DNA from 2 places in the Cellulomonas sp. P5_E12 genome. Region 1 is predicted to be linked to the other one. Evidence: predicted binding sites of a transcription regulator. Region 1 holds the regulator's gene; the other holds the start of a gene.

What was found. Region 1 encodes LexA, which represses DNA repair genes until DNA is damaged. Its sites were predicted from a motif close to TCGAACANNTGTTCGA; they were not measured.
Region 2: the regulator LexA is predicted to act here: its motif matches at 2,556-2,571, upstream of uvrA (excinuclease ABC subunit UvrA).

The regions. Positions count from the first base shown of each region.
Region 1 is NZ_JBFUMP010000011.1:53,093-57,530, forward strand. It holds gene ACXJKA_RS11050 (S9 family peptidase) at 1-500, opposite strand, end outside; gene nrdR (transcriptional regulator NrdR) at 557-1,072, opposite strand; gene ACXJKA_RS11060 (LysM peptidoglycan-binding domain-containing protein) at 1,495-1,896, opposite strand; gene lexA (transcriptional repressor LexA) at 2,247-2,999, shown strand; gene ACXJKA_RS11070 (L-lactate dehydrogenase) at 3,046-4,047, opposite strand; gene ACXJKA_RS11075 (ATP-dependent DNA helicase) at 4,081-4,438, opposite strand, start outside.
Region 2 is NZ_JBFUMP010000006.1:265,408-269,845, forward strand. It holds gene ACXJKA_RS07615 (AMP-binding protein) at 1-29, shown strand, start outside; gene ACXJKA_RS07620 (MBL fold metallo-hydrolase) at 33-674, opposite strand; gene ACXJKA_RS07625 (glycoside hydrolase family 15 protein) at 671-2,494, opposite strand; gene uvrA (excinuclease ABC subunit UvrA) at 2,602-4,438, shown strand, end outside.

The DNA.
Region 1 (4,438 bases):
ACGAACACGTGCTGCGGGCGGTCGCGCAGGAAGCCGACGCCGTCGGAGCGGTACTTCAGCTCGGTGATGTGCCGGGGATCTTCCGCCCCCGGCTTGCCGTCCGTCTCGTACCGACCGGACTCGGGAACACGGGCGACGAACGAGATCCGCGTGCCGTCGGGCGAGAACCGCGGCTCGGCGGCGCCCAGCGGCGCATCGGTCAGCTGCACGGGCTCGCCGCCGGCGGACTCGACGAGGAACACCTGCGGCTTGCCGTCGGGCTCGGCCCGCAGGAACGTCACCCACCGGCCGTCGGGCGACACGTCGGGAGCCGTGTCGCGGTGGCCGCGGGTCAGGGAGCGCGGAGGTTCGTCACCGACGAGGTCGACCGACCAGAGGTGGCCGGTGTACTCGTCGCCGGTCAGGTCGGGCCGGAGGACCGAGACGATGGCGCGGGTGCCGTCGGGAAGGACGGCGGGCGGACCGGGGACATGGAGGAGCTCGAGGTCGGTGGGAAGCACCCGACGAACCTACGTGCTCCCGCCGACAGAGGACGAGGCGTGCTGGAGCTCGGCCGTCAGGTCGTGCGGGCGGCCTCGTCCTGCGGCTCGACTGTCGCGTCGGGCTCCTCGTCGTCCTCGGTGCCGTCACGCTCGGCACGCAGGACCGTGATCGCGGCCTCGAAGTCCTCCAGGGAGTCGAACGCCTGGTACACGCTGGCGAACCGCAGGTAGGCCACCTCGTCGAGCTCCCGGAGCGGTCCCAGGATGGCCAGCCCGATCTCGTAGGCGTCGATCTCCGCCGAGCCCGCGCCTCGCAGGGTCTCCTCGACCTTCTGTGCCAGGAGCGCGAGGTCGTCCTCGCTCACCGGGCGGCCCTGGCAGGCCTTGCGCACCCCGCCGGCGATCTTCTCGCGGCTGAACGGTTCGGTGGCCCCGGACCGCTTGACCACCGAGAGGCTGGCGGTCTCGACCGTGGTGAAGCGACGGTTGCAGTGCGGGCACTGACGCCGGCGCCGGATGGTCGACCCGTCGTCCGAGGTCCGCGAGTCGACGACCCGCGAGTCCGGGTGACGGCAGAACGGACAGTGCACCGTGATCCCCTTCGAGCTGGCACGCCCGGCCGAGAGGTCGGCCGGCGGCAATGGCGTCGGAACGCCCCCGTGACGCTAGGCCACGGTCTGCGACGGTGCAAGGTCGACCCGCGCCAGCACCCTGACGTGCACGCGAGCCGACGAGAGGAACGACGAAGCATGCACGAAGGGCGGCCATCCGACGATGGCCGCCCGTCGCGGGGACGCCCCCGTCCCTTGTCACGGGCCGACTCGCCTCGGCGCCGCGCAATACTGCGGGTCCAGAGCGGGATGCTCCCGCACCCCGGGTCCCGCACCCCTGGCAAGCCCCCCAGCTCGCCTTGTGAGGTAAGGCTAACCTAGCAAGCGACGCCGACGGTAGCAACCGCGTCGCCGGCTGACGGCGCTCGGCCTTCACTCCGTCCGGACGGCGCGGTCGCTCCTCAGCCTGCAGGGACGACGATGACCTGACCGGCCATGAGGCCGGCGTCGGGCAGCTCGTTGAGACGGACCAGGTCGAACACCACGTCCCGGACGTCCTCGGACGGGCCCGCGACCGATGCGGCGATCTCCCAGAGGGTCTCCCCCGGCTCGACCGTGTGCCGCACGACCTCCTGCGCGCCCACGGGACCGTCGGCGGCGGCGCGGCTGCCGAGCAGCGTCACGAGAGCGACGACCACGGCGGCGAGGACCCAGAGCACGGCGCGGCCGCGAGGGGTGAGGCGGAGGTGCGCCGCTGCGGGTCGACCGGCGTCGGCCGCCCGGCTCACAGCCGCGGTCCGACGCGCGCCGGCCGTCCGGCCGGCGCTGCTCGGCCGGGTGCTCGGCGTCGCGAAGCTCGACATGCTCGACAAGGTCGGCATCYCCGGTCCCATCACCATCGCGCTCATCACGTCTCTCGTTCCTGCTCGGCCCGGGCTCCCGGGGTACCGCTGATCGTCGAACGCCTGTTCGTCGAACGTCTGTACGATGTCTACCAGCATCCGGTGACACTGTCGAGACACGATCGAACAGATGTTTGATCTTCGGTCCCGAAATCCCTAGGCTGGCGATGCGGCACAAGCGCACCACGAGCCACTGACACGCCCGCCGGGAGGTTCCCGTCAGCGCAGGTCACGGGCCCGGGAGCGCGGGTGGAGCAGGCGGAGGAGGCGGAGCGGGCCGAGAGGCGGCCGCCCTACGGAGGAGGAGCGCAGTGACGGACTCACGGGACACGTCCCAGCCCGAGCAGGACCTGGCGACGATCCACGCGCTGCCGGACAGCGCGCCCGGTCCGGACGGCCTCACGGCGCGTCAGCGGCTGGTGCTCGACACGATCCGGTCGTCGGTCGAGTCCCGCGGGTACCCGCCGAGCATGCGCGAGATCGGCGAGGCCGTCGGCCTGACCAGCCCGTCCAGCGTCAAGCACCAGCTCACCGCGCTCGAGCGCAAGGGCTACCTGCGCCGGGACCCCAACCGCCCCCGCGCCATCGAGGTCGTGCACGCAGACGACTCGCGCGGTGTCGGCACCTGGACGGCGCCCGACGGCAGCCGCTCGAACTTCCCCGACCAGGCCGACGGCGAGCGCATGCCGGCCCCGTCCTACGTCCCGGTCGTCGGTCGGATCGCGGCGGGCGGTCCCATCCTGGCCGAGCAGGTGGTGGAGGACGTGTTCCCGCTCCCCCGTCAGCTGGTCGGGGACGGCGACCTGTTCCTGCTCAAGGTCAGCGGCGACTCGATGATCGACGCCGCGATCTGCGACGGCGACTGGGTCGTGGTCCGTCGGCAGCCCGTGGCGGAGCAGGGCGAGATCGTCGCGGCCATGATCGACGGCGAGGCCACGGTCAAGACGCTCAAGCGCATCGACGGCCACGTCTGGCTCATGCCGCACAACCCGGCGTACTCGCCGATCCCGGGCGACGAGTCGACCATCCTCGGTCGCGTCGTCAGCGTGCTGCGCAGCCTCTGACGCGCCTGCCGGGCCACCCTCCGACGAGGGCGGCCCGGCAGCTCACTCAGAATCCGAACTGCCGGGCGACCGCGCGCACCGCGTCGGCCGACTTCCGCAGCCCGGCGAGCTCGCTGTCGGACAGCGGTACGGGCAGGCGTTCGCCCACACCGTGCGCGCCGACGATGGCGGGCACCGACAGGCACACGTCGCTGATGCCGTGGAAGTCGTCGAGCAACGACGAGACGGGAAGGACCCGGCCCTCGTCCTTGACGATGGCCTCGATGATCCGCGACCCGGCCAGCGCCACCGCGTAGTTCGTCGCGCCCTTGCCCTCGATGATGCGGTACGCCGACTCGACCACCTCGCGCGTGATGCTCTCCCGCACCTCGGCGGTGAGCGGACCGGCCCCGCCGGCCCCGGTCCACTCGAGCAGCGGGACGGAGCCGATGCTGGCGGACCCCCAGAGCGGAAGCTCCGTGTCGCCGTGCTCGCCCGCGATGTAGGCGTGCACGTTCTGCACGGCGACGCCCGTGTGCTGCGCGATCAGGTAGCGCAGCCGCGACGAGTCGAGCACGGTGCCCGAGCCGAACAGCTGGGCGGGCGGCAGCCCGGAGATCTGCAGCGCCGCGTAGGTGACGACGTCGACGGGGTTGGTCACCATGACGTAGACCGCCTCGGGCGCGACCTCGACCAGCGCCGGGAGCACCTTGCGGACCAGACCGATGGTCGCCTCCGCGAGCTCGATCCGGGACTGCCCGGGCTTCTGCTTCGCACCCGCGGTGAACATCACGACGTCCGCGTCCGCGCACACCGCGATGTCGTCGGAACCGACCACCTGCGCCATCGGCATGAACTGGATGCCGTGCCCGAGGTCGAGCGCCTCCGCCTGCACCTTCGCCGCGTTGATGTCGTACAGGGCCACCGAGCGGGCGGCCCCGCGCATCAGCGCGGCGTACGCCATCGTCGATCCGACGGCCCCCGCGCCCACGATCGCGAGCTTCGACGTGCGGCGCGCGCTCCGGTAGGGGGCCATGCCGACGTCTTCCATGTCCAGGCTCTCGGTCATCTTGCTTACCTCCGGGTCGTCGACCCGACGAGGCTATCCGGCGGTGGCGAGCCGCTGCAGCGCGGAGACGGCCACGGCGCGGTCGGTGGTCCGCCAGAAGTCGGGCAGCGACCGCGTGAGGAAGCTGCCGTAGCCGGCGGTCGCCAGCCGGGGGTCGAGCACCGCCACGACACCACGGTCCTCGCTGGTCCGGATCAGGCGACCGGCGCCCTGGGCGAGCAGGAGAGCGGCGTGGGTGGCGGAGACCGCGAGGAAGCCGTTCCCGCCCGCCGCCTCGATCGCGTCCGAGCGGGCGGAGGTCACGGGGTCGTCGGGCCGCGGGAACGGGATGCGGTCGATGATGACGAGACGGCAGGTGGCGCCGGGGACGTCGACGCCCTGCCAGAGCGAC
Region 2 (4,438 bases), on a different contig from region 1:
TGGTGCGCGAGTCGGTCCTCGAGGCGTGAGCCTCACCAGCCGCGGTCGCGCCACTCCGCGAGGTGCGGACGTTCGGCGCCGAGCGTCGTGCCGCGGCCGTGGCCCGGGTAGACGGGCGTGTCGTCGGCGAAGCGGTCGAACAGCCGGGTGACGACGTCGTCGTACAGCTGGGTGAACGCCTCGGGGCTCTTCGTGGCACCGACGCCGCCGGGGAACAGCGAGTCGCCCGTGAACAGGTTCACGCGGCCGTCGGGCTCCGTGTAGGCCAGCGCGACCGATCCCGGCGTGTGTCCGCGCAGCGCGATGACCTCGAGCGACACCTGCCCGAGCGTCAGCGTGTCGCCGTGGTGGAGCCGCCGGGTGATCGGGATGTCCGTCGCCTTCGTGATCGCCTCGGCGTCGTCAGCGCCTGCGGCCGCGGGCGCGCCGGTGACCGCGACGACGGAGGCGAGCGCGCGGTGATGGTCCGCGTGCCGGTGCGTGGTGACGACCAGGTCGAGGCGGCCGGTGCCCTCGGCGACGAGGGCGAGCAGGCGGTCGGGGTCGTCGGCGGCGTCGATGAGGAGCTGCGAGCCGTCGCGACGGCACGTCAGCAGGTAGGCGTTGTTGTCCATCGGCCCGACGGACGCCCGGCGGATCACGAGCTCGTCGAGCACCTGCGTGTCGTCGCTCATCGTCCTGCTCTCTCCAGTGCGAGGTCGTGGCTGTGCACCGCGCGGACGAGCGCCAGGTGCGACAGGGCCTGCGGGAGGTTCCCCGCCATCCGGCGGCCCGCCGGGTCGTACTGCTCGGCCAGCAGCCCGACGTCGTTGGCCAGGCCCACGAGGATGTCGAGCACGTCCGTCGAGCCGTCGACGTCGTCCGCGCGGGCGAGGGCGTCGGCGAGCCAGAACGAGCAGGCGAGGAACGCGTGCTCGTCGCCGGGCACGCCGTCGTCGGTGCGCTCCGTGCGGTAGCGGCGGAGCAGCCCGGGCGCGACCTCGAGCTCGGCACGGATCACGGCGAGGGTGGACACGATCCGCGGGTCGTCCGCCGGCAGGAACCCGACCTGCGCCATCTGCAGCAGCGCCGCGTCGGTGTGCTCCGCGCCGTACGCCTGCACGAACGTGCCCCGCTCCGCGTTCCACGCGTGGGTCAGGACGTCCGCGTGGATGGCGTCCCGCTCGGTGCGCCACCTGTCCACGGGAGCGTCGAGCCCGTGCCTCTCGGCGGCGCGGACGGCGCGATCGACCGCCGCCCAGGCCATGACCTTGGAGTGCGTGAAGTGCTGCGGGTCGCCGCGGACCTCCCAGATGCCCCGGTCCGGCTCGCGCCAGCGGGTGAGCAGGTGGTCCACGAGGTGCCGCTGGAGGGACCAGGTGTCGTCGGTCTCGGCGAGGCCCGCCTCGCGCGCCATCTCGAGGGCGCACATCACCTCGCCGAGCACGTCGTTCTGCACCTGCTCGACGGCGGCGTTGCCGATGCGGACCGGGCGCGACCCGGCGTACCCCGCGAGGTGCTCCAGCTCGCGCTCGGGCAGGTCCCGCCCCCCGTCGACGCGGTACATGATCTGCAGGTCGGCGGGGTTGCCCGCGACCGCCCGCAGCAGCCAGTCGCGCCACTCCGTCGCCTCGTCGCGGTAGCCGTGCTCGAGCAGCGCCTCGAGCGTCATGGCGGCGTCGCGCAGCCAGCAGTAGCGGTAGTCCCAGTTGCGCTCGCCGCCGAAGTCCTCGGGCAGCGACGTCGTCGCCGCGGCGACGATGCCGCCGGTCTCGGAGTCCGTGAGCATGCGCAGCACGAGGAGCGACCGGACGACGGCCTCGCGGTAGGAGCCCGTGTACGCGCAGCTGCGCGCCCAGAGGCCCCAGCTGATCCGGGTGCGGTCGATCCGGTCTTCGATGGTCAGCCGCGGTGGCACCGGGTCCCACGACCGCGTCCAGGTCAGCGCGAGCTCGACGGACTCGCCCTGCTGCAGGGTGAACCGGTCCGCGTGCCGGTGGTCGTGGGGTGTGGGCAGCCGGTCGCCGCGCAGCAGCAGGGAGTCCGGGCCGGCGATCGCCCGGATGGCCTCGTTCCCCGCGTCGTCCGTCATGCGTCGCACCCACGGCTCGACCGCGCCGTACCCGAACCGGACGACCCACTCGTGCTCCACCTCGACGCTGCCCCGGGTGCAGACGAGTCGCCGCACGAGGTCGGCACGGCCGTCGTTGAGTGGCATCGTCTCCTGGGCAACCGCGGTCCCGTGGGCGGTCTCGTACGTCGTCTCCAGGACGAAGGAGTCGTCCAGGTAGCGCCGCGTCACCGCGCTCGCGTCCCGCACGGTGAGCAGCCAGCGCCCGTCGTCCGAGGAGCCGAGCAGGCGCGCGAAGCAGGCGGCGGAGTCGAACGTGGGCAGGCACATCCAGTCGATCGAGCCGCGGCGGGAGACGAGTGCGGCCGTCCTCCCGTCGCCGAGCACGGCGTAGTCCTCGATCGGTACCAGCGGGGGGTCGACGGCGGCGTCGGGACTGTCCACGTGCGAAGCATGGACCGGCGGCGGGGGAGCGGCACGTCGGACCCGTGTGCGTTCGCTCACGTCGAACAGATGTGCGATTGTCGGTGGCGCCACGTAGACTCCCCGCCGTGAACGAACGACTGGTGGTGCAGGGCGCCCGCGAGCACAACCTTCGGAACGTCGACGTCGATCTCCCGCGCGACAAGCTCATCGTGTTCACCGGTCTGTCCGGTTCGGGGAAGTCGTCGCTGGCGTTCGACACGATCTTCGCGGAGGGCCAGCGGCGCTACGTCGAGTCGCTGTCCGCGTACGCGCGCCAGTTCCTCGGGCAGATGGACAAGCCCGACGTCGACTTCATCGAGGGCCTGTCGCCGGCGGTGTCGATCGACCAGAAGTCGACCAACCGCAACCCGCGCTCGACGGTCGGCACCATCACCGAGGTCTACGACTACCTGCGGCTGCTCTATGCGCGCGCCGGCACGCAGTACTGCCCGATCTGCGGCGAGCGCGTGACCGCCCAGACGCCGCAGCAGATCGTCGACCGGCTGCTCGAGCTCCCCGAGGGCACCCGGTACCAGGTCCTCGCGCCCGTGGTCCGCGGCCGCAAGGGCGAGTACGCCGACCTCTTCAAGGAGCTGCAGGCCAAGGGCTTCGCCCGCGCCCGCGTGGACGGCGAGGTGGTGCAGCTCACCGAGCCCCCCGCGCTCGAGAAGAAGCTCAAGCACGACATCGAGGTCGTCATCGACCGCCTGGTCGCCCGCGAGGGTGTCCAACGCCGGCTCACGGACTCCGTCGAGACAGCGCTCGGCCTGGCCGGCGGTCTCCTGGTCGTCGAGCTGGTCGACGCCGACATCGACGACCTGAACCGCGAGCGTCGGTTCTCCGAGCACCGCGCCTGCCCGAACGACCACGTGCTCACGCTGGACGAGATCGAGCCGCGGACGTTCTCGTTCAACGCGCCGTACGGCGCGTGTCCCGAGTGCACGGGTATCGGCTCGCGCCTCGAGGTGGACCCCGACCTGGTCGTCCCGGACGAGGACCTGTCGCTCGACGACGGTGCGGTCGCCCCGTGGTCGCAGATCTCCAGCGAGTACTTCGCCCGGGTGCTCAGCGCGCTCGCCGCGGACATGGGCTTCTCGACGTCCGTGCCGTGGCGGGCGCTGCCGCAGCGCGCCAAGGACGCCGTGCTGCACGGCCAGAACCACGAGGTGAAGGTCCGCTACAAGAACCGGTGGGGTCGCGAGCGCCAGTACTCGACCGGGTTCGAGGGCGTCATCACGTTCCTCGAGCGCCGGCACAACGAGACCGACTCGGACTGGAGCAAGGAGAAGTACGAGGCCTTCATGCGCGAGGTCCCGTGCCCCGTGTGCGAGGGTGCGCGGCTCAAGCCCGAGGTCCTCGCCGTGAAGGTCGGGGGTCGGTCCATCGCCGAGGTCTGCACCTTGCCCATCCGGGAGGCGCGCGAGTTCCTCGACGGGCTGGAGCTCGGCGAGCGCGAGCGGGCGATCGCCGCGCAGGTGCTCAAGGAGATCCAGGCGCGCCTCGGCTTCCTGCTCGATGTGGGCCTGGACTACCTGTCGCTGACCCGCCCGGCGGCCACGCTGTCGGGAGGCGAGGCGCAGCGCATCCGCCTGGCGACGCAGATCGGCTCCGGCCTGGTCGGCGTGCTCTACGTGCTGGACGAGCCGTCCATCGGGCTGCACCAGCGGGACAACCGCCGCCTGATCGACACGTTGACGCGCCTGCGGGACCTGGGCAACACGCTCATCGTCGTCGAGCACGACGAGGACACCATCCGCACGGCGGACTGGATCGTCGACATCGGCCCGGGCGCCGGCGAGCACGGCGGTCGGGTGGTCCACTCGGGCGACCTCGCGGGCCTGCTCACGTCGACCGAGTCGGTGACAGGGGCGTACCTGTCGGGCCGGCGGACCATCCCGATGCCGAACGAGCGGCGGCCCACCG